One region of the Streptomyces sp. NPDC015130 genome, then DNA from elsewhere that is predicted to be linked to it. Evidence: riboswitches for the same ligand, from Rfam matches in the RefSeq annotation. Region 1 holds a riboswitch; each other region holds the start of a gene.
The links. A riboswitch is a leader RNA that binds a small molecule or an ion and turns the genes downstream of it on or off. The one in region 1 is predicted to bind S-adenosylmethionine.

Region 1 (9,608 bases):
CACGTACCAGCGCCCGTCCCGCTCGGCCAGGTCGAGGACGCGGCCGCTGTTCGCGAAGCCGGTGTCGTGGTCCGTGAGCCGGTGTCCGAGCTCGGCGCGGACGGTCGCCCGGCCCTCGCCGGTGCGTTCGACGCCGGTGACCCGGTACCGCCAGGCGTCGAGCGGCACCTCCCCGAGCCGCCGGAACAGGGTCAGGGCCGTCGGCGCGTACGCGGGGTCGAGGGCGGCCCGGAAGGCGGCCTCGTCGCGGTCGAGGAGCGCCCTGGCGTGCGCGTCGAGGAGCGCCTGTATCTCCCGGGACACCACGGCCGCGGCCGGGCCTCCGGTGCCGCCCGGCGAGCAGCCGGCGAGCGCCGTGAGCGTGAACAGGAGGGCGAGCAGGCAGGCCACGGCCCGTCGCCGCGCTCCACGCCCCTGACCTGCCACGCCTCCGATCGTACGGTCGGACCGGGCGGTGCCGCTTCCGGTCCGGCGGGATCGGCGCCCCGCCCCGGGCTCAGACCCGCGTCACCGTGACGTTCGACATCATGTTCACCGGGTCGTAGCGGACCCGCGCACCCGGATAGGGCGCGTGGATGACCTGGCCGTTGCCCGCGTAGATGCCCACGTGGCTGGCGTCGCCGCGGTACGTGACCAGGTCGCCGGGCTGCGCCTGCGAGAGCGGCACCTGCCGGCCCGCGTGCCGCTGCGCGGAGGAGGTGCGCGGGAGGCTGATCCCGGCCTGCCGGTACGACCAGACCACCAGGCCCGAGCAGTCGAAGCCGGTGGGCCCGGTCGCCCCCCACACGTACGGCTTGCCGATCGCGCTGCGGGCGGCGAGCACGGCGGCGGAGGCCCGGGAGGAGCCGACAGGGACGTCGGCGAGGGGCGGCAGCTCCTCCGCGCGCCCGCCGGAGCGGGAGGCGCGGTCGTAGTCGGCGCGCTCCGCGACGGTGAGGGAGGCGAGGAGGCGGCGGGCCTCGGCGAGCTTGCGCTCGACGGCGCGCTTGTGACGGGCGACGTCGGCCCTGCTGCGCTCCAGCTCGGCGAGGACGATGCGCGCCTCGTCCCGCTTCTGGTTCAGCCGGCGCTGCTCCCGCCGCAGTTCGCCGAGCGCGGCGCCCTGTCGGGCGGTGACGCGGTCGAGGGCGGAGGCACGCTCCAGGTAGCTGTCCGGGTCGGAGGAGAGCAGCAGCGCGAGGGCGGGGTCGATGCCGCCGGAGCGGTACTGGGCCCCGGCGACCGAGCCGAGGGCGCCGCGCATGTGGTTGATGCGGTCCTGGCCCCGGGCGAGTCCGTCCTGCGCCCGGGAGACCGTCCTGCGCAGCGCGTCCGCCTTCTCGTCCGCCTGGTTGTAGCCCTCGGTGGCCTTCTCGGCCTCCTCGAAGAGGCGGTCGACCGTGGCCTTGGTGGCGGCACTGCCACCGGTCCCCGGGTCGGCGCTCGCGGGGACGGCCCCGAGGGACGCCGCCGCGGTGGCCGCGGCGGCCGCGGTGAGGACGGTGACCCTCGCGGGTCGGCGGTGGGACGCCACTGATCGGGCTCCGTTCGGCTCGACGCAGACTGAGGCGGCAGACAGTAGCCGCTGATCACGTCGCGTCCAACGAAGGCGCCGGGCACACAAAGTGACGCCCCGCCGGAGAACACAGGTCACCGGCGGGGCGTCAGGTCAGCGCGGGTCCGGACGAACCACCCGTTCGGGCGGCATGTCCGGGAGGGGCGTGTCAGCCGGCGATGCGGACGCCGAACTGGAACGTGCCCATGTAGCTCATCGACTCGTAGCGCACGCTGGCGCCCGGCTTGGGAGCGTGGAGGATCGTGTTGTTGCCCGCGTACAGACCCACGTGCGACAGGCCGTTGAAGAAGACCAGGTCGCCCGGCTTGAGCTGGCTGCGGCCGATCTTCGTGCCGTCGTTCTGCTGGGTGTAGGTGGTGCGGGTGAGGCCGGCGCCGGCCTGGCCGTAGGCCCACTGGGTCAGGCCGGAGCAGTCGTACGCGTTGGGCCCCTCGGCGCCGGAGACGTACGGCTTGCCGACCTGGGTGGCGGCGGCGGCGAGCGCGGCGGCGCCGAGACCGCTCGCGGGGGCCTCGTTGCCGAGGTCGACGCGCTGGTTGGCGGCGCGGCTGGCGCGCTGCTCCTTCGCCCGCTCCTCCTGCTCCAGCTTGGCCTTCTCCTCCGCCGTGAGGGTGTTGAGGAGCTTCTGGGCCTCGGCGAGCTTGCCCTGGTACTTCTTCTTCTTCGCACCGAGGGTCTTGCGGACGTCCTCGAGGTCGGCGAGCTTCGTCGTCGCCTCGGCGCGCTGCTGCGCGAGGGTCCGCTGCTTGGCCTGGATCGAGGTGAGCACGTCGGCCTGCTGGGCGCTCAGCTGGTCGATCGCGGACGCCTTGTCGAGGTAGGTGTCCGGGTCGGCGGAGAGGAAGAGCTGGAGCGCCGGGTCGATGCCGCCGGAGCGGTACTGAGCGCTGGCGACCGAACCGATCTGGTCGCGCAGGGTGTTGAGCTCCTGCTGACCGCGGGCCACCTTGTCCTGGAGGTTCCCGATCTCGTCCTGCAGCTTGCCCCGGCGCTCTTCGGCCTGGTTGTACTGCTCCGTGGCCTCTTCGGCCTCGTGGTGCAGCTCGTCGACCTTCGACTTGACCTCGTCGATCTTGGGCTTGGGGGCCGCCTGCGCTCCCTGGGCGGAGAGGGCGACGGCCGCGGCCGCGGCCGCGGTGAGCACGGTCACACGGGCCCGGCTCGGCTGCTTGGGTCGACGGTGGGACGCCACGAAGGCGGTCTCCTTCTTCCTCAGAGCCGCCCGACCGGTTGAGAGGCAGGCGGTTCCTCCGCCGCCACCCCGGATGAGTGATCGACCGTGCGAAGGTTCGACCCCTGACCCTAGTGACCAAGTTGTGATCAGTTCAAATCCCACCGGCAAAAATATCGCTCGCGCAGCACTTTGTTCACACGCACCACACGGCCAGTGATGGCCACTTGACGGTACGCCACCCACAATTCGGGCATAACGCCCAGGAGTTACGAGGTCCCTACGAGAGGCGCGAAAGCCGCTTCAGCAACAAGGCGGACGCCACCGGTCGCGCCCCCGCCTTCGCGACCCCGTCGGCCACCTCGCGGTCGGTGGAGACCACGACCACGGGCCGCCCGGGCGGCTCGGCCCGGACCAGCTGACGGATCAACTCGTCCGCCGTGACGCCGGGCTTGGAGAACAGCACCCGCACCCCGCGCGGCGGCGCGAGCAGCACCGGGGCCGCCAGCTCCGCCCCGTCGAAGACACAGGTGACCTCGGCGCCCGAACGGGCCGCGAGAGCCGAGAGGCTCCCCAGGAGGCGCAGCCGCTGCTTCTCCAACGGCATCGTCGGATAACCGGTCTTGGTGACGTTGTACCCGTCGACGACGAGATGGGCCTGCGGCAGCGCGAGCAGCTGGTCCAGCAGGGCCGGGTCGGTCTCGGAGAGCGCCCGCGCCGCGATGTCCTTCGGGGACATCCGGCCCGGCTCCACGGCGTCCACGGTGTCCGCCGGGTGCACGGAGACGGGCGGCAGCGCGAGTTCGCGACGGAGCCCCTGGGCGGCGTCGAGCACGGTGTCGAGCAGCAGCCGCAGCCGCATGTCCTCCACCGAGCGGCCCTCACGGGCGGTCCTGCGACTCGCCTCCAGGGCCGCCTCGACCTCGCCGAGCCGGGCCTTGAGCCGCCGGCTCTCACTCTCGGCGGCCGACACCTGGGCCGCCGCCTCCGCCCGCGCCGCGTCGATCTCGCCCTGGGCGCGGCGCATCGCGGCCTCGCCGCGCTTCACGTCGCTCTGGGCGCTGCGCAGCTTGCGATGAAGCGATTCCGCTTCCTTCCGGGCGGCCTCCAGGTCGTGGCGCAGCTGCTCCGTCTCGCCGCGCGAGCGGTCCCTCGCGGTGGCGAGCTCCTCGCGGAGCCGCTCCAGTTCGCGCCGCCCGGCCTCGTCGGCCCGCTCGGCGTCCGCCCGCTGGGCCTCCTCGCCCGCGGCGGCCACGAGCTTGACCCAGCCGACCGGACGCAGCACATAGGCGGCCGCGGCCACGTCGACCGGGTCCGCGGCGGCGGGCGGGGTGCCCGTCTCGACGGCTCCGGCCAGTTCGGGCTGGGCCTGCTTGAAGCGCTCGCCGATCCGCTGCCGGAACAGCGGATCGCTCTCCAGGGCCGCCGCCATCGCGTTGCCGGCGAACTTGGCCCGCCGGCTCGCGGTGAAGCGGGCGTACTGCCGCAGGGGGCCGGGCAGCTCCGCGACGGTCAGCCCGCCGAAGGCGTCGGCGACCAGCGCGACGACCCTCCGACGTACACCTTCCGTCAGTGGGTGTTCGAGCGTCTCGGCAGCGTCACCTGCCGCGCCGGCCGGCTCTCCACCGTGCGCGGGCTGCTCCACGATCCGTCACCCCTATGTCGTCCGCGCCGTCCCTCAGGAGGCGGCGCCCGGCCTGTCCACCAGTTCGATCTGGTCCACCGCGTTGCACCAGCGGCAGCGGACCGACTCGATGGTCTCACTGACCACCTGCCGCTCCTCGACCGTCGGCTCGCCCGCGAGGTCCAGATGGACGTACTCCACGACCTTCGAGGAGCGGGTCACGTCGAACCGGGTCAGGTTGCCGCAGAGCGTGCAGCGCCAGCGGGTCTCGTCGGTCGGCAGGGGAACCGTCGTCATCGGTCCGTCCTTCTTCCTGTCGTGTGGTGCCAGGTGCGGGAGCCGCGGTGCGCCGTCGAACCGCTGTCGTACTGCCCGTTACCCTACGGCCTCCCCGGTACACCGGAGCACGGCGAGGCACTCTGTCCAGTTCGGCACCGGTACGCCATGATCTGTCCATGATCGACTGGCGAGCGGCGGCCCTCGGTGCCTGGCGCGGCACCCGCGGCGGCCCCACGGTGACCTACGGCCTGATCGCCGCCTGCTGTCTGCTCTTCGCGGTGAGCCCGGTCTCCGGCCTCAACCCGGTGTACGGCACGGGCGACGCGCTCCTCGCGGCCCAGAGCACGTACTTCCGCCGCTGGGGCGTGGTCCCCGCCGAGCTGATGAGCGGCGAACCCCGCGCCCTGCTCACCCCGTTCACCGCGCTCTTCGTCCACGGCAGCTGGCTCCACCTGCTGGGGAACATGCTCTTCCTCTACGTCTTCGGCGCCATGGCCGAGGAACGCATGGGCCCGGTCGGCTTCGCCCTCTTCTACCTGGGCACCGGCTACCTCGCCCTCGTCGGGTACGCGGTGGCGCACGCGAACAGCGAGCAGACGCTGGTCGGGGCGTCGGGGGCGATCTCCGGGGTGCTCGGGGCCTTCCTCTTCCTCTTCCCGCGCTCCCGGGTGACCAGCCTCTTCCCCTTCCTCTTCTTCCTGCCGCTGCGCTTTCCCGCCTGGATCGTGCTGATCTTCTGGTTCGTGCTCCAGTGGCTGGCGGCGCGGGCGGCGGGACCGGGCCCCGGCGTCGCCTATCTCTCCCATGTGGTGGGCTTCTCCGTCGGCTTCCTGTACGCCTGGGGCCGCTACCGGGGTGGGGATAGAGTGAAGGCACCAGCCGCGGCGACCGAGGGAGAAAGCCAGCCGTGATCACCGCGATCGTGCTCATCAAGACCAGCGTGGACCGCATCCCCGAGATCGCCGAGTCGATCGCCTCGCTCGACAGCGTCAGCGAGGTCTTCTCGGTGACCGGCACCTACGACCTGATCGCCATGGTGCGGGTGTCGCGCCACGACGACCTGGCGGACGTGATCCCCGGAAGCATCAGCAAGATCCCCGGCGTCGAGGCCACGGACACGCACGTGGCGTTCCGCACCTACTCCCAGCACGATCTGGAGGCGGCCTTCGCCATCGGCCTGGAGTCCTGAGGCCGCGCACACGCACAGATGAAGGGGGTCTCCCGATCGGGAGGCCCCCTTCACCCGTACGAGTGAGTGATCAGCCGCGGTCCGGGACGCAGCGGCCGTCCTCGGTGCGGTACTTCCACTGCGCGCCGTCCCGGACGAGCTCCTTCACGGCGCCGACGAACCGCTCCACGTGCTCGTCCGGCGTACCGGCGCCGAAGCTCACCCGGATGGCGTTGAGCGAGCGCTCGCCGGGGGCGGCCTCGGGCGCGCCGCACTCGCCCGGGTCCTGCGGGTCGCTGCCGAGGAGCGTGCGGACCAGCGGGTGGGCGCAGAAGAGGCCGTCGCGGACGCCGATGCCGTACTCGGCGGAGAGCGCGGCGGCGAAGTGGGAGCTGTTCCAGCCCTCCACGACGAAGGAGATGACGCCGACGCGCGGCGCGTCGTCGCCGAAGAGCGAGAGGACCCGCACCTCGGGAACCTCGGCGAGTCCCGCGCGGACGGTGTCGATCAGGTGCCGCTCACGGGCGACGAGCTGGTCGAAGCCGGCCTCGGTGAGCGCCTTGCAGGCGGAGGCGATGGAGTAGACGCCGATGACGTTCGGGGAGCCGGCCTCGTGGCGGGCCGCGGTGGTGTGCCACTCCACGTCCACGCCGCCGTCGGCGCGGCGCGCCACCTTGCGGGAGGCACCGCCGCCGGCGAGGTAGGGCTCGGCCTCCTGGAGCCAGTCGGAGCGGCCCGCGAGGACGCCCGAGCCGAAGGGCGCGTACAGCTTGTGCCCGGAGAAGGCGACCCAGTCCACGTCCAGTTCCCGCACGGAGACGGGGTGGTGGGGCGCGAGCTGGGCGGCGTCGAGGACGATCCGGGCGCCGTGGGCGTGGGCGGCGGCGGCGAGCTCCTTCACCGGCCACAGCTCACCGGTGACGTTGGAGGCGCCGGTGACGCAGACGAGGGCGGGGCCGTGAGGGTCGCGGTCGGCGAGGGCGCGCTCCAGGGTCTCGACGGCCTGGGCGGGGGTGCGGGGCGCGTTGAGGTAGGTGACGCGGGCGTCCTGCCACGGGAGGAGGGAGGCGTGGTGCTCGGTCTCGAAGACGAAGACCTCACAGCCGGCCGGGACGGTCCGGGCGAGCAGGTTGAGCGAGTCGGTGGTGGAGCGGGTGAAGACGACCTGGTCGCCGGGGCGGCAGTCGAGGAACTCGGCGACGGTGGCGCGGCTGTTCTCGAAGAGGTCGGTGGAGAGCTGGGAGAGGTAGCCGGCGCCGCGGTGGACGCTGCCGTAGTAGGGGGCGTAGGCGGCGACGTCGTCCCAGACCCGCTGGAGCGCCGGGGCGCTGGCGGCGTAGTCGAGGGCCGCGTAGGTCACTTCGCCGCCGGTGACGAGGGGGACGGTGACGTCCCGGCCGAGCACCGGCAGCGGGGCGGCGCAGCAGGGGTCGGCGGACTCCGCGGCGGAGACGGCGGTGGTGGCGGTGGCGGTGTTCGGGCATGCGGACATGGCGGTATCTCCCGGCGGGCGGTGCGGAATGGCTTCAAAGGGGGCCGTACGCGGCCGGGAGGCGGCGGGGTACGGGTGATGCCTCGGGGACGTCGGGAGCGCACACGGGTACGCGGAAGTGACCCTGTTCCGAGGGTGAAGAAGGGGCGGATTCGCCCTATCGCATTCGCTTGCTCACGGAAAACGCTCCTCGAGAGACCAGGACCCCTGGTGTGTCGAGGGGTCCGCGCTTGCCGTGGACCTTGCTGTCCACGGCCTGGTCTTCACCCGGGGCACCCCGCCACGGACGGAGGGTTGCCGGACAGCAAGCCGGGGCTTCGTAGCTGTCACTCATGACCTGGCATGCATCCTGCCACATGATCACCGAAGCGCAAGACCCCGGTCCGCATACTGGACCGGGGCCTCGGGGTCGACTACGCGTTGCTGGCAGCGATCCAGCGCTCCAGGGCCCGGCCGGCCGCCCCGGAGTCGATCGACTCGGCGGCCTTCTCGATTCCGGCCCGCAGCTGCTCCGCGAGGGTGCCGCCACCCGGCTCCAGGGCCGTCAGCGCCGCCGCCGAGTTGAGCAGCACCGCGTCCCGTACGGGTCCGGGCTCCCCGGCGAGGAGCCGTCGGGCGACGTCGGCGTTGTACGAGGCGTCGGCGCCGCGCAGGGCCTCCACCGGCACGATCCCGATGCCCACGTCCCGGGGGTCGAAGGCCTCCTCCCGCACCGCGCCGTCCCGGACGACCCAGACCCGCGAGGTGGCCGTGGTGGTCAGCTCGTCGAGGCCGTCGTCGCCGCGGAAGACGAGCGCGGAGGAGCCGCGGTCCGCGAGGACCCCGGCGACGATCGGGGCCATCCGGGGGTCGGCGACACCGGTCGCCTGGGCCCTGACCCGGGCGGGGTTGGTGAGCGGGCCCAGGAAGTTGAAGACGGTCCGGATGCCCAGCTCCTTGCGGGCCGTCGCGACGTGCCGCAGCGCGGGGTGGAACTTCACCGCGAAGCAGAAGGTGATGCCCGCCTCCTCCGCGACCTCGACGACCCTCTTCGGGGTCAGCTGCAGGTTGACGCCGAGCTTCTCCAGGACGTCGGAGGCGCCGGACGCGGAGGACGCCGCCCGGTTGCCGTGCTTGACGACCTTGGCCCCGGTGCCGGCGACGACGATGGCCGACATGGTGGAGATGTTGACGGTCTTGGCCCCGTCGCCGCCGGTGCCGACGATGTCGACGGAGGGGCCGGGCACCTCGATCGTGTTGGCGTGCTCGTACATGGTCCGGACGAGACCGGTGATCTCCTCCACGGTCTCGCCCTTGGCGCGCAGGGCGACGACGAAGCCGGCGATCTGGGCGTCGGTGGCCTCGCCGCGGAGGATGCGGTCCATCGCCCAGGCCGTGTCGTCGGCGCTCTGGTCGCGGCCGGAGAGAAGACCGTCCAGGACGACGGGCCAGGAGCGGCCCGCCGCGAAGTCGCCTCCAGCGGGGTGCACAGCGCTCATGGCCGCTCCTCTTGTCTGCTCTGCACGTAACAGGTAACGACACTCACCCTATCGACCCTCGGGGACGGCGAAGAGCCCCGTCCATCGAATGGACGGGGCTCTCACCGTGGCGACCTGCATCAGGGGAAGGTCAGGGGATCAGTGGTGGCCGTGGCCGCTCTGGATCTCCTTGTACTCCTCGACGGTGGGCTTGGCGACCTGGTTGTCCGCGCCGTAGTAGCCCTTGTTGAGCTTGACCCGGAGCTTCTCCAGCGCGCCGATCTTGCGCTCCACGCCGTTCTCGTCCACGGCCGGCGGCAGCTCCGCCGCCTCGTACTGCTCGTGCGCCGTGAGGCGGTGCAGCTCGCCCTGGCTGAGCGGCTCGTGGACCTCGACGAACTCACCGTGCGGCAGGCGCTTGATGATGCCCGACTCGCGGCCGTGCAGCACCTTGTCCTTGTCCCGGCGCTGGAGGCCGAGGCAGATCCGCTTGGTGACGATGAACGCGATGACCGGGCCGACGAAGAAGAAGATCCGTACGAACCAGGTGATCGAGTTGATCGACAGGTGGAAGTGGGTGGCCCAGAGGTCGTTTCCACCACCGACGAGCATGATCATGTACGCGGTGATCCAGGCGACACCGAAGGCGGTGCGCGTCGGAGCGTTGCGCGGGCGCTGCGCGATGTGGTGCTCGCGCTTGTCGCCGGTGATCCACGACTCGATGAACGGGTAGACCGCGATGGCCGCCAGGACCGCCGGGAAGATCGCCAGCGGGATCATCACGCCCAGGACGAGCGTGTGGCCCCAGAGGTTGATCTCCCAGCCCGGCATGACACGGATCAGGCCTTCGGCGAAGCCCATG
Region 2 (9,608 bases), on a different contig from region 1:
GCACCCCCCTTCCGGGGAGTGCCGCCCTCGTTCGTGCTGAGCTTCGCGTTCAGCGATGAACCACCGATCCCGGAGGATCAGAAGTCCATGTCACCGCCCGGCATGCCGCCGCCGGCCGGCGCGGACGCCTTCTCCGGCTTGTCGGCGATGACGGCCTCGGTGGTGAGGAACAGCGCGGCGATCGACGCGGCGTTCTGCAGCGCGGAGCGCGTGACCTTCGCCGGGTCGATGATGCCCTCGGCGATGAGGTCGACGTACTCGTTGGTCGCGGCGTTCAGGCCGTGGCCGACGGGCAGGTTGCGGACCTTCTCCGCGACGACGCCACCCTCCAGGCCGGCGTTGACGGCGATCTGCTTCAGCGGGGCCTCCAGGGCCAGCTTCACGATCGCGGCACCCGTGGCCTCGTCGCCCGTGAGGTCACCCTCGAGCTTCTCGAAGACGTTCGACGCCTGGAGCAGGGCGACGCCACCGCCGGCGACGATGCCCTCCTCGACGGCCGCCTTCGCGTTGCGCACGGCGTCCTCGATGCGGTGCTTGCGCTCCTTGAGCTCGACCTCGGTCGCGGCACCGGCCTTGATGACCGCAACACCGCCGGCGAGCTTCGCCAGGCGCTCCTGCAGCTTCTCGCGGTCGTAGTCGCTGTCCGAGTTCTCGATCTCGGCGCGGATCTGGTTCACGCGACCGGCGACCTGCTCGCTGTCACCGGCACCGTCGACGATGGTGGTCTCGTCCTTGGTGATGACGACCTTGCGGGCGCGGCCCAGCAGGTCGAGACCGGCCGACTCCAGCTTGAGGCCGACCTCCTCGGAGATGACCGTGCCGCCGGTGAGGATGGCGATGTCGTTCAGCATGGCCTTGCGACGGTCGCCGAAGCCCGGGGCCTTGACGGCGACGGACTTGAAGGTGCCGCGGATCTTGTTGACGACCAGGGTCGACAGGGCCTCGCCCTCGACGTCCTCGGCGATGATCAGCAGGGGCTTGCCCGACTGCATGACCTTCTCCAGGAGCGGGAGCAGGTCCTTCACGGAGGAGATCTTGGAGTTGACGATCAGGAGGTAGGGGTCGTCGAGCGACGCCTCCATGCGCTCCATGTCGGTGGCGAAGTACGCCGAGATGTAGCCCTTGTCGAAGCGCATACCCTCGGTGAGCTCCAGCTCCAGACCGAAGGTCTGGGACTCCTCGACGGTGATGACGCCTTCCTTGCCGACCTTGTCCATCGCCTCGGCGATGAGCTCGCCGATCTGGGTGTCGGCGGCGGAGATGGAGGCCGTGGAAGCGATCTGCTCCTTGGTCTCGACATCCTTCGCCTGCTCGAGGAGGGCGCCGGAGACGGCCTCGACGGCCTTCTCGATGCCGCGCTTGAGGGCCATGGGGTTGGCACCGGCGGCGACGTTGCGGAGGCCCTCGCGGACGAGCGCCTGGGCGAGGACGGTGGCGGTGGTCGTACCGTCGCCGGCGACGTCGTCCGTCTTCTTGGCGACTTCCTTGACCAGCTCGGCGCCGATCTTCTCGTACGGGTCCTCGAGCTCGATCTCCTTGGCGATGGAGACACCATCGTTGGTGATCGTGGGGGCGCCCCACTTCTTCTCGAGGACGACGTTGCGGCCCTTGGGGCCGAGGGTGACCTTGACGGCGTCAGCGAGCTGGTTCATGCCGCGCTCGAGACCGCGCCGGGCCTCCTCGTCGAACGCGATGATCTTGGCCATGTGAAGTGGTCCTCCCGGACATGGGGTGGATAACGCTCCAGGACCGCGCCGATGCCCGCGACGGACGGCCTGCGAGCCCGGCGGTTCCTTGCCCCACCTGGCCGCGGGCCTCATCTGCCCGATCCTCGTAGTAGCACTCTCACCTTCCGAGTGCTAACGCCAATGATTAGCACTCGCCCTAGGAGAGTGCAAGCGACTCTCGGGTTTCGGGCGGCTCCACGCCACGCCCGGGAGCGCGTGCGGGAACACGCGAGGGGCCCGCGTCCCCTCAGGGATGCGGGCCCCTCGACGGCGTTGCGTCGGTGGCCGATCGCGCCGCGCTCAGACGGCGAGCTTGACCATGTCCGCCTGCGGACCCTTCTGGCCCTGCGAAATCTCGAACTCGACCCGCTGCCCCTCTTCGAGGCTGCGGTAGCCATCCATCTGGATCGCGCTGTAGTGGACGAAAACATCCGCACCACCGTCGACCGCGATGAAGCCGTAGCCCTTCTCCGCGTTGAACCACTTGACGGTGCCCTGAGCCATGCCTAACTCCCCTATTACTGGCCCTTGCGCGGGAACCGCACTTCGCGGACCCGGGTCAGACCCTGCGCCGGAAGCGCGTCGACCGCCGCTGAATGTATCTGCCCAACTGCCCTCTGCAACAGGTCATTCGACCGAGAATTCTGGGCAGCCCGGAAAGGGGAATTAGGGAGAATCCCCGGAGTTCCGGGGCAAGTCGGGCCCGGCAAACCGCGCAGAACGTACACAACGCACACGCACTTTGGCTGCTTCCAGACGTGCGGAGACGCATTCTCATATGCGCCCGGCATGAGCAGCGGAGGGGACTTCCCCAACTCTACCCCGCTCAACCATGCAGAATTGCCCCTTCCGCTTTATGGCGCGGAAGGGGCAATTCAAGAAAGACGGGACAGCGCGGGAGGGCGGAGGGGGTGTCGGCCCCCTCCGCCGTGACCGGCGATCAGCCTCCGGCGACGGCCGGGATGATCGAGACGCCGGCGCCGGCCGGGGTGGCCGTCTCCAGGCCCTGCTCGAAGCGCACGTCGTCGTCGTTCACGTAGACGTTGACGAAGCGGCGCAGCTTGCCCTGGTCGTCCAGGACGCGGGCGGCGATGCCCGTGTGGTTCTTCTCCAGGTCCGCGATGACCTCGGCGAGGGTCGCGCCCTCGGCCTGGACCTCGGACTGACCGCCCGTGTAGGTGCGGAGGATGGTGGGGATGCGGACGTTCACGGCCATGTCTTCGTAGCCTTTCAGTGGGCCAGGCCGGCGTCGCGGAACGCGTCCAGGCTCGGGCGGATGGTGACGGTCGCCTGAGAGGTGTCGGCCACCGCGTCCAGGGTCTTGAGTCCGTCGCCGGTGTTGAGCACGACGGTGGTCAGGTTCGGGTCGATCAGACCCGCCTCGACGAGCTTCTTCGTGACGCCGACGGTCACGCCGCCGGCGGTCTCGGCGAAGATGCCCTCGGTCTGGGCGAGCAGCTTGATCGCCTCCACGACCAGCTCGTCGTTCACGTCCTCCACGGCGCCGCCGGTGCGGCGGGCGATGTCGAGGACGTAGGGGCCGTCGGCCGGGTTGCCGATCGCGAGCGACTTGGCGATCGTGTTCGGCTTCTGCGGGCGGACGACGTCGTGGCCGGCCTTGAAGGCGGCGGAGACCGGGGAGCAGCCCTCGGCCTGCGCGCCGAAGATCTTGTAGGGCTTGTCCTCGACGAGGCCGAGCTTGATGAGCTCCTGCAGACCCTTGTCGATCTTGGTGAGCTGGGAGCCGGAGGCGATCGGGATGACCAGCTGGTCGGGGATGACCCAGCCGAGCTGCTCGCAGATCTCGTACGCGAGCGTCTTGGAGCCCTCGCCGTAGTACGGACGGAGGTTGACGTTCACGAAGCCCCAGCCCTCGCCGAGCGGGTCGCCGATGAGCTCCGAGCAGAAGCGGTTCACGTCGTCGTAGTTGCCCTCGATGGCGACGAGGTCACCGCCGTAGACACCGGCCATGACGACCTTGCCCTGCTCCAGGTCGTGCGGGATGAAGACGCAGGAGCGGAAGCCGGCGCGGGCGGCGGCGGCGCCGACGGCGCCGGCCAGGTTGCCCGTGGAGGAGCAGGAGAGGGTGGTGAAGCCGAAGGCGCGGGCGGCTTCGATGGCCTGCGCGACGACCCGGTCCTTGAAGGAGTGGGTCGGGTTGCCCGAGTCGTCCTTGACGAAGAGCTTGCCGGGGGCGACGCCGATCTCGCGGGCGAGGTTGTCGGCCTGGACGAGCTTGGTCCAGCCCGGGTTCAGGTTCGGCTTCTCGGCGACGTCGGCGGGGACGGGCAGCAGGGGGGCGTAGCGCCAGATGTTGGCGGGGCCGGCCTCGATCTGCTTGCGCAGCGCCTCGGGGTCACCGGTGGGCAGGTCGTACGCGACTTCGAGCGGTCCGAAACAGAGTTCGCAGGCGAAGATCGGACCGAGTGCGAAGACTTCACCGCATTCGCGACAGGAGAGTCCTGAAGCGGGACCGAGGTCGACGGTGGTGGCAGAGGCGACAGTCTGTACAGCCATGGAGGCGAGGCCCTTTCTCCTCATCTTTCCCATGACGAACTTTTCGTCATGAGACGGATTTGGCACCTTCCCTAGCCGGGGACCTCGCTGGAGGACGAGACAAACCGACTGGAGGGTTGCCGGGGCTTCAACGGGCCGTTTCCCTCTGCCCCTCTGGATGAGCGGTATTCGATTGTGAAGCGCGGTGGACTTTCGTTCCTGCGCTCCGACGCGGGCGGCACCCCGACGTGCATCGGGCATCCGCGTTGTTCAAGACTGTAACCGAAGGCCCTGGCGCTTGGACGGGCCGTCCGTACCGCGAGATGGAGATCACGTGCTGGAAGAGGTGGAGCGCTGGCTGGACCGGCGGTCCTGGTCCGTGGCCGACCGGCCGATGGAGCGGATCCTCGCCGCCAAGCGGAACACGACGGTCAGCGTGGTGCTTCCCGCGCTGAACGAGGAGGCGACGGTCGGGGACATCGTCGCCGTGATCCGCCGCGAGCTGATGAGCGAAGCCGTGCCCCTCGTGGACGAGCTCGTGGTGATCGACTCGGGCTCCACCGACCGCACGGCGGAGGTCGCCGCGGCGGCCGGGGCGCGCGTGGTCGCGCGGGACGAGGTGCTCCCCCGGATACCCGCCGTCCCCGGCAAGGGCGAGGTCCTGTGGCGGTCGCTCATGGTGACGAGCGGGGACGTCGTGTGCTTCGTCGACGCGGACCTGCGGGACTTCTCCGCGGACTTCGTGACGGGGATCGTGGGCCCGCTGCTCACGGACCCCGGGATCGACTTCGTCAAGGCGACCTACGACCGCCCGTTCGGCGCGGAGTCCGATGAGCTCGCCCCCGGCAAGACCCCCGCCCAGGGCGGTCGTGTCACCGAGCTGGTGGCCCGCCCGCTGCTCAACCTGCACTGGCCGCAGCTGGCCGGTTTCGTGCAGCCGCTCGGCGGCGAGTACGCGGCCCGCCGCTCGCTCCTCGAACGCCTCCCCTTCCCGGTCGGCTACGGGGTGGAGCTGGGGCTGCTCGTCGACGCCCTGCACACGGTGGGCCTGGACGCGCTCGCCCAGGTCGACGTGGGTGTGCGCAAGCACCGCCACCAGGACGAGCGGGCGCTGGGCCGGATGGCCGCGGCCATCTACCGGACGGCGCAGCTGCGGCTCTCGCGCGGGCACCTGGTGCGGCCGCGGCTGACGCAGTTCGAGCGGGGCGAGGACGGGTTCACCCCCCGGACCTACGCGGTGGACACGGAGGAGCGGCCGCCGATGGTCGACATCACGGAGTACACGCGCCGCCGCGTGGCGTAACGCCCGTATATGATCCGCTTTGCCTACATTGCCCTTTTATGCGCTTCAGACAACATCACCCGGGCAGGGTCCTGGCGGCCATCGGCCTCACCGCGGGCACGCTCGTGTCCGCGGTGGCCGCTCCGGCCGCGGCCGACGTGGTCGAACCCTTCGGCAAGCGGTACGGCGAGTCCCTCTACGGCGACTTCACCACGATCGGCAACACGGTCATGGGCTGTCCCACCGAGCTCCCCGGCCCGGCCGCGCGCTGCGCGGCCGCGGCGAGGGGTGAGGGCTCCGACGACAACAACGCGTTCGTGATGCGGAGGATCGACGCCGCCGGCCTGTCGGCCGGGGGCGGCGCACCCGACTTCGGCTCCAGCACCGGCCACGTGAAGATCCCGGCGGGCGCCGAGGTCGCGTACGCCCGACTGTTCTGGGGCGGCAACGACGGCACGTACAAGGGGCCGGGCGGGGCGCAGCTCCGGCGCTGCGACATCTCGGGCGCCGACGTCACGGCCTCGCCCGGCGACCCGGCGACGACCGCGCCGGTGATCAGGGTGGGGACGGGGGCGGCGACGCCGGTCTCGATCGACAGCATGGTCGCCGACCCGGCCGACACGAGCGGCCCGCACTACTACACGGGCGAGTCGGACGTGACGGCCGCCTTCGCGGGCGTCTCGGGGACGGACGCGCAGGTCGCGGTGGGCAACGTGTGGGCGCCGAACGGCCGGGGCTGCGTGGCGGGCTGGTCGCTGACCGTCGTCCACCGCTTCCCCGGCCCGGACCCGGTCCGCGCCCCGGAGCGGCGGAACGTGTACGTCTACGGCGGCCACGTCCTGCAGCGCTCGAACTCCCCCGCCACCACCGTCACCGTCGACGGCTTCCGCCGCGGCCCGGGCACGGTCCGGGCGGGCGTGACGGCGTACGAGGGCGACCGGAACGCCCCGGGCGACAGGTTCCTGGTCGACGGCAGGAACGTCACCGAGGCCGCCTCCGGGAACACGGACGACTTCTTCGTCGGCCAGGACGAGGGCGCCGTCGCCCCCGCGCTCGCGAACAACCTGAGCATCGACGCCAAGACCTTCGACCTCCCCGCCGGCGCCGTCCCGCAGGGCGCGACCTCGGCCGACCTGACCTTCGCCACGAACGGCGACACCTATGTGCCGTCCGGCCTGGCCCTCTCGGTGCCGGTGCCCGACCTGGAGATCACCAAGACGGCGAGCCCGCGCACGGTGAAGCCGGGCGACACCCTCACGTACACGATCACCGCGAGGAACACCGGCCCGCTCGACCACCCGAACGCCGCGTTCGGCGACGACCTCACCGGGAACCTCGACGACGCCGACTACAACGGGGACGTGAAGACGGACCTGGGCACGGTCTCGTACGAGAAGCCGAGGATCGGGTACGTGGGCACCATCCCGGCCGGGAAGACCGCGACCGTCACGTACTCGGTGACGGTCAAGGACCCGGCGACCGGGGACGGCAGGCTCCGCGGCAGCGTGCAGGTGAGGACCCCGCGCTCCAACTGCGGCGCCGGCAGCGAGGACCCGTCCTGCGCGGCGGCCCCGGTGCTCGACAGGCCGGAGAGCCCGAAGCCGACGCCCCCGGCCCCCACGGGCCCGACGCCGGGCGAGCCGTCGACGGGCCCGTCGGAGCCCGAGGCCCCGTCCGCCTCCCCCACGGCGAGCGCGCCCGCCCCGGCCCCGCCGGCACCGGGCCCGCAGGGCGGCTCCGGCTCCGACCTCGGCTCCGGCTCGGGCTCGGACGCCGGCTCCGAGGCCGGCTCCCGCTCCGGCTCGATGGCGGAGACGGGCGGCAGCGGCGAGCGGCTGTGGCTGCTCGGCGCGCTCGGCGTGGCACTCGCTGCGACGGGCCTGGTGGCGAAGGCGGCGATGCGTGACCACCACGACCGCTGACCCGCGCACACGCTCCGTGGCCGGATCGGCCCGTCTCGTATACGTACGTTTGAGCGTTTACGGGACGGGCTAGGTTCGCCACATGGCTACTGTGCTCGTGGCATCGAACCGAGGTCCTGTCTCGTACAAGCTCGGCGAGGACGGCACGCTCACCCCGCGCAGGGGCGGCGGCGGCCTGGTCTCGGGCCTGAGCGCCGTCTCCGCCGACGACTCGCAGGAGAGCCTGTGGGTGTGCGCGGCGCTCGGCGAGGGCGACCGGGAGGCGGTGCGGCGCGGGGTCGGCGAGCCGGGCGTGCGGATGCTGGACATCCCCCCGGACGTGTACGCCGACGCGTACAACGGCATCGCGAACTCGGTCCTGTGGTTCCTCCACCACCACCTGTACGACATCTCGCGCGAGCCGGTCTTCGACGCGGAGTTCCGGCGCCGCTGGGAGTCGTACCGCGCCTACAACCGCGCCTTCGCGGAGGCCCTGGCCGCGGAGGCGTCCGAGGGCGCCGAGGTCCTGGTCCAGGACTACCACCTGGCCCTGGTCCCGGGGATGCTCCGCGACCTGCGCCCCGACCTCCGGATCGCCCACTTCACGCACACGCCGTGGGGCTCCCCCGCCTACCTGGGCATGCTCCCGGACGACATCCGCGAGGAGCTGGTCTGGGGGATGCTCGGCGCGGACGAGCTGGGTTTCCACACCTGGCAGTGGGCGGCGGCGTTCGTCTCGGGCGCGTCCATGGACACGGAGCGCGGGGTGGCGCAGGGCCTGTCGCCGACCGGGACGCCCTGGCGGGGCGTGGAGCACCTGCGCTACGGGGTCGGGAAGGGCCGCACCACGGTCCGGGCCTACCCGCTCGGCGTCGACGCCGAGGAGCTGCGCGCCCTGGCGCACCGCCCCGAGGTGGACGAGAAGCTCGCCGCCCTCCGGGCCGAGGTCGGCGACCGCAGGACCATCGTCCGCGTCGACCGCACCGAGCTCTCCAAGAACATCCTGCGCGGCCTCCTGGCCTACCGCGAGCTCCTCACCACCCACCCCGAGTGGCGCGACCGGGTCGTCCACCTGGCCTCGGCGTACCCCTCGCGGCAGGACCTGGAGTCGTACCGCTCGTACACGGCGGCGGTGCGCACGCTCGCGGAGGAGATCAACACCGAGTTCGGCACGGCCGGCTGGCAGCCGGTCCTGGTCTCGGTGCAGGACGACTTCCCCCGCTCCCTCGCCGCCTACCGGCTCGCGGACGTGGCCCTGGTGAACCCGGTGCGCGACGGCATGAACCTGGTCGCGAAGGAGATACCGGTGGTCTCGGAGGCGGGCTGCGCGCTGGTCCTGTCCCGGGAGGCGGGCGCGTACACGGAACTGCGGGACGACGCCCTCACGGTGAACCCCTTCGACGTGTCGGAGACCGCGGAGGCCCTGCACACGGCCCTGTCGATGCCCCCCTCGGAACGCTCCGACCGCACGAAGCGCCTCGCGGCGGCGGCGACGGCCCTCCCGCCCCAGCGCTGGTTCCTGGCCCAGCTGGAGGCCCTGCGGGAGCCGATGCAGCCGCCCGCCTGAGCCGGGGGACGCCCCTCAGGCGGGCCGGTTCCGCTCCCTGCCCCAGGCCGCCAGGGGTTCGAGGGCGTCGGTGAGGCGCATGCCGTCCTTCGTCAGCGCGTACTCGACGCGGGGCGGGACCTCGTCGTACGCGACGCGCTCCACGATGCCGTCCGCCTCCATCTCCCGCAGGTGGGAGGCGAGGACCTTCTCGGTGATGCCGGGGACGATGCGGCGCAGCTCGCCGAAGCGGCGCCGCGTGCCGCCGCTCAGCGCCCACAGGATGAGCACCTTCCACTTCCCGCCGATGACCTCCATCGCGGCGTCGATCCCGCAGACGTGCCCGTCCTCGTCTCCGGGCCGGTTCAGCGTCGCCATCTGTCCACCCTCCTGACCTGCTCGCTCACCTCAGGGTAACCACCCACTTCCAAGTGGGTACTTGAGCGGCCCGGGGCCCTCGCCCAGCCTGGTGGCATGACAGCGAACACCGGAGAGAAGACCCCCGTCACCCTGCTCGGACTCGGCGCGATGGGCACCGCCCTGGCCGGTGCCTGGCTCGCCGCCGGTCACCCCCTCACCGTCTGGAACCGCACCCCGGCCCGCGCGGCCGGGCTCGTCGCCGAGGGCGCGAAGGGGGCCGGCAGCGCCGCCGAGGC
Region 3 (9,608 bases), on a different contig from region 1:
CGCCGCCTACCTCGCCTCGCCGCACGCCCCCGGCAGCGGCAACTGCCTCGACGGGCCGCTCGCCCGCACCCTCCCCGCCGACCTCGCGGACACGATGGCCTGCCCCGGCGACAGCGCCCCCACAACAGGCCCACGGACCGCACTGGACACCCCGGCCGCGCCCCTCGGCCTGCCCTTCCTCGACATCCCCCTTCCCCCGGACCAACCCCAACTCCCCCAGGCCACAACGGCCGGAGCCACGCCCGCCACCGCCGGGCCGGAGCCCATCGACCCGATGACCGTCCGCCTCCCCGACGCGACCCTGTTCGCCCGATACAGCAGGGACAGCCGATGAGCCGGATCCGCCGGGCGACAGCGGCCGTACTCACCTGCTGGCTCGCCCTCACCGCATGCTCCGGGCCCGCAGCGTCCGAAACGAAGAACAACGGCCCCCGGCCACTCACCGCCGACGAGGCCGACCGCGTGGCGCTCGCCCGCTTCACCACGTACCGGCGCGGCACCGGCAACGTCACCACGACCATCCCCTCGCAGGGCCGCACCATCACCCTCACCGGCCGCGTCGACTGGCGTCGCCACCTCGGCTACGCCGAAATCCGCAACGACGCCGAGCCGCCCGTCCGCGAACTCGTCCAGTGGACGATCACACACGTCACCACCCGCCCCCACTGGACCGGCGGACTCCCGAAACGGCCCCCGGCCACCGGCTGGGAGACACATCGGCTCACCCCCCACCGCTCACCCCTCGACACCGCCCTGATCCTGCTGCTGAACCTGGGCACCGACCGCCCGGACAACGCCCAGCTCCTTGCCCGCAGCAGCGCCCGCCTGGTCAGGCAGGACAGGATCGCCGGGACACCGGTCATCGTCGTCGCGGGCCCCGCCGCCCCCACCGCGGCATCCCAGGCTGCATCCGACCGGCCCGCACTCGGCAACACCCGGTACTGGATCGACCGCGACGGCCGCCTGCTCCGCTTCCAGGCACGCGCCGGCGGGGAGAGCGCCTGGATGACCGCCGACCTCTCCCGGACCGCAGCGGACCCCCTGCCTTCACCGCCACCCGCCGCAGCCACGCCCGCGCCGTCGAGCCGCTGACCCGGCCCGGTGGCGAGCGGACGCCGGGAAGCGGACCGCCGACGACGTCGTCGACGTGGTCCTGCTGTGGTGTCGGGAGAGCGACGGCGACCTGGTGGACGCGCTCACCGACGCGGTCGGCCCGCCGTCAGAGAGCGGGGTGGTCTGGGTACTCGCCCCTCCCGCTGCCGCTCGTTCGTGGCTGATACTTCCCGCATGGGGGAACGTGACACTGTCCCGGTGCGTCTGCGGGCCGCTCTGTGCGCAGGCGATCCGTGGACCGCGCTGTACGAGCTGAGCACCGACCGGCCCGGCGGTCTGGCCGAGGCCGTCGAGGAGCTGTACCGGTCGGACGAAGACCGGGCCGCCTTCCGTCCTTACCTTGCCGGGCTTCTGCGGGGGCTCGGCAAGGCCGGTGACGAGGTGCTGCTGCGGTTGCTCGCCGAGCCGTTGGTCGGCGCCGGTGACCGTCAGGACCTTCTGAGAGCTGCCGTGGCGCGCGGACTACGGCTGCCCCCGGAGCTGCTGCGCATGTACGGGGGGCAGCCCCCGGCATCCGGAGGGAGCGAGGGAAGCGTCGGCGGCCCGCCCGCTCCCGAACTCGTCGACGCCATGGGACTCTCAGGCGACCCGTCCTTCGCCCCGTACCTCGGCGCCCTCCTCGGACACCCCGCCGTACGAGGCCGCGCCGCTCTCGCGCTGGGGCGACTCGGCGCCCGCGAGTGGACGGGCCCGATCGCCGGCAGGCTGTCCGAGGTGACCGGGCTCGACCACACCGCGTTCGCCGTCGCCCTGGAGCTGATGGGCGATCCCGCCGCCGTACCGCATCTGCTTCGATGGCTGGCCGAGAGCGGCGAGGAGCGGGTGTACGACGTCCATGACGCGCTCGTACGCCTCACCGGACGCGACCCGCTGCTGCCCGAGGGGGCGAGCGGGGCGGCGTACGCGGCGGCCGTGCGCGCCTGCTGGGCCGACGGTCGCACCGATCGTGAGCCCGTGCGGGTACGGGATCTTGTCGTCGAGTCCGACACACGGGCCCGGTTCTCCGTGGACGGCGGCGCGGGCCGGATTCGGATCGCCTTCGATCCGCCGTTGCCCGGTTCCACCTGGCCGCGCTGGAACCGGTCCCTGACCTTCGACGGGAAGCCGCTGTACCGGCTCGGCTCGTTCTGCGACACGTGCGAGCTGGGACTGACGCTGCTGGACTGGCCTGAAGAGGAGGCGAGGAGGATCGCGGCACGCATGCGCGGGCGGCTGGCCGCTCTGGACCGGCTCGACGCCGGACTGCTCACCGAGTGGAGCCCTGTGCTCGGCGAACTGGAGACCGGTCACTACCGTGCTCTCCTGCTCGACCTCCCGCTGGAGCAAGTGTCCGAGCCCGCCCGGTCCTGGTGGTACCGCCGCACGGCGGCCCGGGTGGAGGAGGACGACGACTCCGCGTACGACGACCGGCCGGAGGACTACTGGCCCGGCGTCTCGCACTTCCAGCTCACCGCGCCGGTCCCGGGCGGCCGGGTCCCGTCCACCTACGGCGCCGTCCTGCCCTCGCAGCCGCCGGAAGCGCTCGACAAGGCGACCGTCGCCCGGCACGCGGCCGCCATAGCAGCGGGGGAGCGGCCCGCCGCCGTGGTCCTCGGCTGGATCGACGACCGGTACGTCGAGGCCCGGCACGAGGAGCGATGGCTGGTGGGTGCCGTACTGGACGGTCACCACCGGCTCGCCGCGTACGCGACCGCGGGCGTGCCCGCCCGGGTCCTCCTGCTCGCCCGCGAGGGTGAGGGCGGGGCCACCGACGGCGGCCTGGAGGGACTGGCGGAGTTGGCAGCGGCGTACGGTCGCCAGGACTGACCGCAGCGCCGCGGACGCGGTGCCGTGGTCAGGGGTGGGAGAGCGCTCGGGTGAGGCGGTCGGCCGCGTTGACGGCGGCCTGCGCGAGTCGGCTGCCGGGGTGTCGGGTGAGCCGTTGGACGGGGCCCGTGACGGTGATGGCGGCGACGACCCGGTGGGACGGGCCGCGGACCGGGGCCGAGACCGACGCCATCCCGGGTTCGCGTTCGCCGATCGACTGGGCCCATCCGCGGCGCCGTACGCCGCTGAGGGCGGTGGCCGTGAAACGTGCGCCTTGCAGCGCCTGGTAGAAGCGCTCGGGTTCCTCCCAGGCCAGCAGGACCTGGGCGGCGGAGCCGGCCTTCATGGGCAGTGCGGTTCCGACGGGCACGGTGTCACGCAGGCCGGCGGTCCGCTCGGCGGCGGCGACACAGATACGTGTCTCGCCCTGGCGCCGGAAGAGCTGTGCGCTCTCACCGGTGGAGTCCCGCAGGGAGGTGAGGACCGGGCCGGCCGCGGCCAGCAGGCTGTCCTCGCCCGCGGCGGCCGAGAGCTCGCCGAGCCGGGGGCCGAGGACGAAGCGGCCCTGCAGGTCCCTGCCGACCAGGCGGTGACGCTCGAGTGCGAGGGCAAGCCGGTGCGCCGTGGGCTGTGCCAGGCCGGTGGCGGCGACCAGTTCCGCGAGTGTGGCCGGGCCCGACGCCAGCGCGCCGAGGATGACTGCGGCCTTGTCGAGGACGCCAACACCACTAGAAATATCCGGAATGTCCATGAAAGGGGTGCTCCAGTCTCGGTCCGCGAGCGATGACTCGCGGCGATCTCGCTCAGAGTGAGGGCGGGACGGTCAGCGGGGAAGGGCCGAAACGGCCGGCCGGCATGCCGCGGCGATCACGAGATGGGTGTGCGGAAGGCCCGGGACGGACAGAGCCGGGGCGAAGGGCAGCGCAGAGAGCACCGTGTCTCCTCATCTTTTCCCACGCCACGTTGGCGCGGGCCGGAGTTGGCACTGACCCCGACGGCGCGGCGCGAACGATGAGCGCCGAGTCGACCGGGGAGTTGCCGGGGCTTCGTAGGGCCGGTCCCTCCACCCCTCTGGATGATTCGCGAGGAACCATACAAGACTCCCGGGGCTGCCCGCCAACACCTTCCCGCTCCGGGATGCGGCGGGCCGGGTTGAGTCGCGGCAACGTCAGGGGGGTCCGCTGCTCCGGCTACCGGTGTTCGGTGCCGTCTGTCCGCGCTTCACGAGGGGCTTCGGCAGGCGCGTTCCCCGCCCGCAGTTCCCGTCGCAGAGCGCGCGGCGCCGTGCGTTCCTCGGCGCGACGCCTCAGCCAGGCAGGCCGGCGCTTGCGCGTGATGACGAGGAGAAGGATCAGGAGCGGGACAGTGGGTGTCGAACTCCTCAACTTGCCTGCTCCTTGCGGGTGTTGAGGCGTGCCGATGGGGCGAGTCGGCCTGGGAGGGGGTGAGGGGGCGGATGCGGAACAGGCAGTGGATGTCCCACCAGTTCCGGGGCAGCGCCGCGGGTGTGACCTGGTGACTCATGCGAGTGCCGACCGAGGTGGAGCCGGTGACCACGACGACGTCGGCGGCCTCGCTGTGCACGTGGACCGCATGGGCCAGTCCGCCGTGGGGATGGTCGGGCACGTGGCGCAACGCGACCGCCTCGCAGCCGAGTTCGGCGACGAGGCCGGGAAGGAGGGCCCCAGCGCGTCCCTGACCCGTCCGGGCTCCGGGGCACCCGAGTGCTGGAGTTCGGCGCCGGTGACCAGTGCGGCGACGCGGGGCCGGGGGCGTACCAGCAACGAGTCATGACCCGCGGCGGCGGCCAGGCCCACGAGCGCCGGCCCGATGCGTGTCCCGGCCGGAGCCAGACGGTCGCCGGCTGCCGCGTCCTCGCCGGTACGGCGGATGTGACGGGCTCCCGGCGGCGCGGCGCCGAACACGTGACCGTCGGTGCCCGTCACGACTTCGAGCGGGACGACCGCGTCCGCGCCGACCGGGACGACAGAGCCCGTGGCGATACGGACGCACTCACCGGGGCCGAGGACCCCCTGCCACGCCGTGCCCGCCCGCGCCGTTCCACAAACGGTCCAGGGCGGAGCGCCTGACACGGCGTACCCGTCCATGGCGGAGGTATCGAAGGCAGGATGCGGGCCGAGCGCCAGGACGTCGTCGGCGAGCGTCCGTCCGGTGGCGTCACGCAGAGGTGTACGGCGAGGGGGGACGGGGTGCGCGGCGTGGTGGGCGCGCACGCGGGCCTCGTGCCAAGGAACCGCTCGCTGAGGCGTCGGTGCGTCCGCGGAGGACGGTTCGGTAGCTGCGGAGGCGGGCGGGGGAGGCATGGTCTCCACACTCTGCCACCGGTGTGTCGGGTTGCGGCCGAACTCGTGTCCCCGCCGCGCCGACCGGCTCACCACCGGTGCGCACCGACCGTGAGCCGCGACTGCCTCACCCCGGCGAGGGCCGCACCCCCGTCCGGGAGCACTGCCCTCACCGCGAGTGCGTCGATCAGGCGGCGGAGAGGGAGATCTCCGTGGACTTGATCAGCGCGACGACGGAGGAGCCGGCGGCCAGGCCGAGGTCCTCGACTGCGTCCCTGGTGATCGCGGCGGTCAGCTCGCCGCCCTCGACGGAGACCTTCACGGACCCCATGGCACCGCCGGTCGCGACCTCGGTGACGGAGCCCGGAAGCTGATTGCGGATGGACAGTCCCTCGACCGGACCGGTCGCCAGGGCGACCTCGGTGGACTTCACGAGAGCCTTGACCGCGGACCCCTCGGCGAGGCCCAGCTCCTTGACGGCGTCGGCGGTGATGGCGGCGGGGACGGTGCCGGGGAGCTGGTGACGAATGGACAGGGTCATGGAACACGCCTCACAAAGCCGGAAAGGGAAGCATGCGTGGCGACCCGCGTCGCATCCGCCAGCCGAACGGACGCATGGGAATTGCTCGTTCAAAAGGCGGGCGAAGAAAACGACTCTGTGGGTCAGCACTCACCTGACCGGCGGATACGTCCTCGGGACAAGCCCTTGGGTCTGATGATGGCTGGGTCCGAATGAGGTAACTGCTCCACATGCCGCCACTTCATCGGCCTCAACTGTCTTTTGCTATTAGGCAATTCCTTCCGCTGTCAGGGTGGGAACCCGGGTCGGAGGCCGCCGCCAGGTGCGCGTGCCGCCGAGGGAGTGTCAGGACGCCTGCTTGGTAAGGGTCGTGGAAGAGGATCGGCGTGGAACGGCTCAGTCGTTCATCGGGGAACTCGTGCCGCTCTCGTCCGGTGACCGCATCGGCAAGACTTCATCCAGAAGTAACCTCGCAGATGTGCCCCTGGAAGGCCCGTCCTCCTCTTGGATGATCCACCGTAATGGCGCCTCGCGTGAGGGTCGTTTTCTGTGCCTGGATCCCATCGCGTCCGGAGGTCGGGGACTGCTTGACTGGCTCGCGTCGGCGCCGAGGTGGCGGAGTGGCTCTCGCGCCCTCGGCCGGTCGACCGGAAGGGCCCTGCGCGCTGTTCGCGGTGTTCTGTGCGCAGGGGCCCTTTGTAGTGCGGGACAGAACTCGGGAAGCGGTCCACTGCCGGTGAGGAGGGAGTCGCCGTCCGCCGACGCGGTCAGCGTGACCCGGCCGTGGACGGGCCGGGCGGCTGGACGAGTACGAGGACGCCACCGGACACTTCCTGGCCCGCGCCAGCGCCCGGTGCCCTGCATTCCGACCGCGGCACCGACTGCCGTCCGGTCGCTCAGGGCACCGAGCGGATGCGGCGGACCAGGACGGAGCCCGCCAGGGCCAGGCCGCCCGCGAGGGTGTAGAGGGCGGTGTATCCGCCGAGGTGGGTGACGACCGGGGCCGCGATCGCGGGGGCCAGGACCTGGGGGAGCGCATTGGCGATGTTGATCAGGCCCAGGTCCCTGCCCCGGTCCTCCGGGGTCGGCAGCACGTCCGTGAGGAGGGCGAAGTCCACGGCCGTGTACACGCCGAAGCCGAGGCCGAGGACGAGCGAGGCGACGATCGCGCCGGTCCAGGACTGCCAGACGGCGAGCAGCAGGGTGGCCGCGGCGATGACCAGCCCCGACCGGATGACGTAGGACTTCCGCCGGCCGCTGCGGTCCGAGCGGATGCCGCTGATCACCACGGTGGAGAGCAGGGTGAGTGCGTTGAGCGCCGTGAGGATGAGGACGCCGTTGTCCGCGTCGCCCTCGTAGTGCACGGCGTCGGTCAGGTAGTAGAGGAGGTACATGGTGCTGATGGAGTACGACAGGTTCATCAGGAACCGCGTCAGCCAGGCCCAGCCGAAGTCGGGGTGGCGCCGCGGGTCGATCCAGAAGCCGCTGAGGAAGGTCCGCCACCGGAAGGCCGGCCGGTCGGCGGGGGCGAGCGTCGAGTCGCGCCGCATCAGCACGTACGGGACGGCCGCGAGCACGGTGAAGCCCGCGCAGGCCAGGTAGCCGGCGGTGATGCCGCCCGCGACCGTGGCCAGTGCCGTGCCGACCAGGATGCCGATGACCTGGGAGACGCCGAGCCAGCCGCCGACCAGGCCGCGCTGCCGGGGCGGGACCTGGTCGGGGACGGCCGCGGTGAGTGCGGCGAACGCCGCGTTGAGGGCCAGCTGGACCAGGCACCAGCCGACGATCACGGCCGTGACGCTCGCCGCCAGGGAAAGGGCCACCAGGCCGGCGGCCCCGCCCGCCACCCCGGCGACCACCCAGGGGATCCGGCGCCCCGCGCGCGCCGTCGTACGATCCGACAGCGCCCCGAAGACGGGGTTCGCGACCATCGACACGGCCGCCCCCACTCCCGTCACCAGGGCCAAGGTGGCTGCCTTGTGATCGGGGGTGAGTTGCTCGGCCTGGCGCGCCAGGAGCAGTTGCAGCGGGCCGAACCAGCCGACCCAGACCCCGAGGTTGGCGAGGGACAGCGCGCTCACCCACCGGCCGCCCGGCGCGGCGACCGCGTCCGTGGCCTTCGGCTCGGCGGTCATCTGCCGCTCTTGATCAGGTCGCGGTACCAGGCGTACGACTCCTTGGGCGTCCGGGCGAGGGTCTCGTAGTCGACGTGGACGAGCCCGAACCGCTGCCGGTAGCCCTCCGCCCATTCGAAGTTGTCGAGGATCGACCAGATGAAGTAGCCGCGTACGTCGGCGCCCTCGGCCATCGCCTGGCGCAGGGCGCGTACGTGGCCCTCGTGATAGGAGATCCGGCGCGTGTCCTCGACCCTGCCCGTGCCGGGGTCCGGCCCGTCGCCGTACGAGCAGCCGTTCTCGGTGATGTACAGGGGCGGAAGCCGGTCGCCGTAGCGCTCACGCAGGACGGCGAGCAGTTCGCGCAGCCCGTCCGGGACCACCGGCCAGTCGAAGTCGGTGCGTTCGTACCCCTCGATCTCCCGGATGGCGAAGGGGAGTCCGGAGGGTATCTCGATGCCGCCGAAGGCGGAGGCGCCGGACGGAGTCGGGGCTCCGACGAGCATCGGGTTGTAGTAGTTGACGCCGTACCAGTCCAGGGGCGCCGAGATCGTCTTGAGGTCCTCCGCCACCGGGCCGGGCAGGAGGGAGTCCAGGCCGTCCGGGTAGGCGCCGGTCAGGATCGGGTCGGCGAAGAGGCGGTTGGTGAGCGTGTCGTACAACTCGGCCGCGGCGCGGTCCTCTTCGCTGTCGCCGGCGGTCCAGACGGGGCTGTGCGAGGCGGCTATGCCGATCTGGCGGGCACCCGCCGCGCGCAGGGCCTGGACGCCGAGCCCGTGGGCCAGGAGCTGGTGGTGGGCGGCGGGCAGCGCGTCGAAGACGAGCTGCTTGCCGGGGGCGTGTTCGCCCAGACCGTATCCGAGGAGAGTGACCTCGGCAGGCTCGTTGATGGTGATCCACAGGGGCACGCGGTCGGCGAGGCGCTCCGCGACCACGGAGGCGTACGCGGCGAACCGCTCGGCGGTGTCACGCTCCAGCCAGCCGCCCCGCTCCTCCAGGGCGAGCGGGGTGTCCCAATGGAAGAGGGTGGGCGCCGGGGCGATCCCCGCGGCGCACAGCTCGTCGACGAGCCGGTCGTAGAAGTCCAGCCCCGCGCCGTTGACCGGACCGTGGCCGTCGGGCAGCACGCGGGACCAGGAGATCGAGAAGCGGTAGGCGTCCACGCCGAGTTCGCCCATCAGCGCCACGTCCTCGCGGTAGCGGCGGTAGTGGTCGGTGGCCACTTCCGCGTGCGAGCCGTCCTTGACGCGTCCCTGCTCCTTGGTGAAAGCGTCCCAGGAGGAGGGGCCCCGGCCGTCGGCCGTGAGCGAGCCCTCGATCTGGAAGGCGGAGGCGGAGACTCCCCAGAGGAAACCGGGCGGGAACGGGGGGATGGGCACCGTCATGCGGACTCGCTTCGGTCGAGGCGGCGCGAATCCCTGACACGGGTGCGGGGAGGCGCTGCCGGGCGGGCTGCTCACGGCACCTTCGGGTCCCGGGGCCGGCCCTGTCAAGAGAAAGTGAACAATCCTCAACTTTTTCTGAAGGGCCTCTGACGCGCCTTTCCCGCCGAGGTGTCGTCGTCCGGTGCACCCGCCCGGCGCGGCTGTCAGTCGCCCGCCGCACCCGCCGCACCCGGCGCCGTCCGGGCCGAGGACGCCCTCCGGCCCCTGCGGCGCGAGCGCGGACGCCCCGGCGCCGTGCGCGTCGACAGCTGGAACGTGACCGCCACGCGGGCACCGCCCAGGGGACCGCGCGTGATGCGGACGGCGC

Region 2: it holds a riboswitch for S-adenosylmethionine, as region 1 does, so the genes downstream of both, thrC (threonine synthase) here and ACF08F_RS04720 (aminotransferase class V-fold PLP-dependent enzyme) in region 1, are expected to answer to the same signal.
Region 3: it holds a riboswitch for S-adenosylmethionine, as region 1 does, so the genes downstream of both, ACF08F_RS10035 (IclR family transcriptional regulator) here and ACF08F_RS04720 (aminotransferase class V-fold PLP-dependent enzyme) in region 1, are expected to answer to the same signal.

The regions. Positions count from the first base shown of each region.
Region 1 is NZ_JBIBVC010000002.1:301,855-311,462, forward strand. Features, by position in the region: gene ACF08F_RS04685 (hypothetical protein) at 1-426, opposite strand, end outside; gene ACF08F_RS04690 (NlpC/P60 family protein) at 497-1,513, opposite strand; gene ACF08F_RS04695 (NlpC/P60 family protein) at 1,704-2,747, opposite strand; gene ACF08F_RS04700 (NYN domain-containing protein) at 3,007-4,371, opposite strand; gene ACF08F_RS04705 (hypothetical protein) at 4,405-4,647, opposite strand; gene ACF08F_RS04710 (rhomboid family intramembrane serine protease) at 4,806-5,540, shown strand; gene ACF08F_RS04715 (Lrp/AsnC family transcriptional regulator) at 5,537-5,818, shown strand; gene ACF08F_RS04720 (aminotransferase class V-fold PLP-dependent enzyme) at 5,889-7,289, opposite strand; SAM riboswitch class IV at 7,511-7,627, opposite strand; gene trpD (anthranilate phosphoribosyltransferase) at 7,703-8,767, opposite strand; gene ACF08F_RS04730 (cytochrome bc complex cytochrome b subunit) at 8,906-9,608, opposite strand, start outside.
Region 2 is NZ_JBIBVC010000005.1:403,536-413,143, forward strand. Features, by position in the region: gene groL (chaperonin GroEL) at 78-1,706, opposite strand; gene ACF08F_RS13300 (cold-shock protein) at 2,028-2,231, opposite strand; gene ACF08F_RS13305 (MoaD/ThiS family protein) at 2,668-2,943, opposite strand; gene thrC (threonine synthase) at 2,958-4,244, opposite strand; SAM riboswitch class I at 4,262-4,408, opposite strand; gene ACF08F_RS13315 (glucosyl-3-phosphoglycerate synthase) at 4,558-5,526, shown strand; gene ACF08F_RS13320 (DUF11 domain-containing protein) at 5,565-7,427, shown strand; gene ACF08F_RS13325 (trehalose-6-phosphate synthase) at 7,510-8,973, shown strand; gene ACF08F_RS13330 (winged helix-turn-helix transcriptional regulator) at 8,989-9,330, opposite strand; gene ACF08F_RS13335 (NAD(P)-dependent oxidoreductase) at 9,427-9,608, shown strand, end outside.
Region 3 is NZ_JBIBVC010000004.1:310,086-319,693, forward strand. Features, by position in the region: gene ACF08F_RS10015 (nitrous oxide reductase family maturation protein NosD) at 1-334, shown strand, start outside; gene ACF08F_RS10020 (hypothetical protein) at 331-1,092, shown strand; partial or broken gene ACF08F_RS10025 (DUF3052 family protein) at 1,139-1,369, shown strand; gene ACF08F_RS10030 (HEAT repeat domain-containing protein) at 1,288-2,919, shown strand; gene ACF08F_RS10035 (IclR family transcriptional regulator) at 2,948-3,670, opposite strand; SAM riboswitch class I at 3,860-4,001, opposite strand; partial or broken gene ACF08F_RS10040 (hypothetical protein) at 4,141-4,596, opposite strand; partial or broken gene ACF08F_RS10045 (molybdopterin molybdenumtransferase MoeA) at 4,725-5,243, opposite strand; gene ACF08F_RS10050 (molybdopterin-binding protein) at 5,410-5,763, opposite strand; gene ACF08F_RS10055 (MFS transporter) at 6,639-7,877, opposite strand; gene ACF08F_RS10060 (GH1 family beta-glucosidase) at 7,874-9,241, opposite strand; gene ACF08F_RS10065 (ATP-binding protein) at 9,445-9,608, opposite strand, start outside.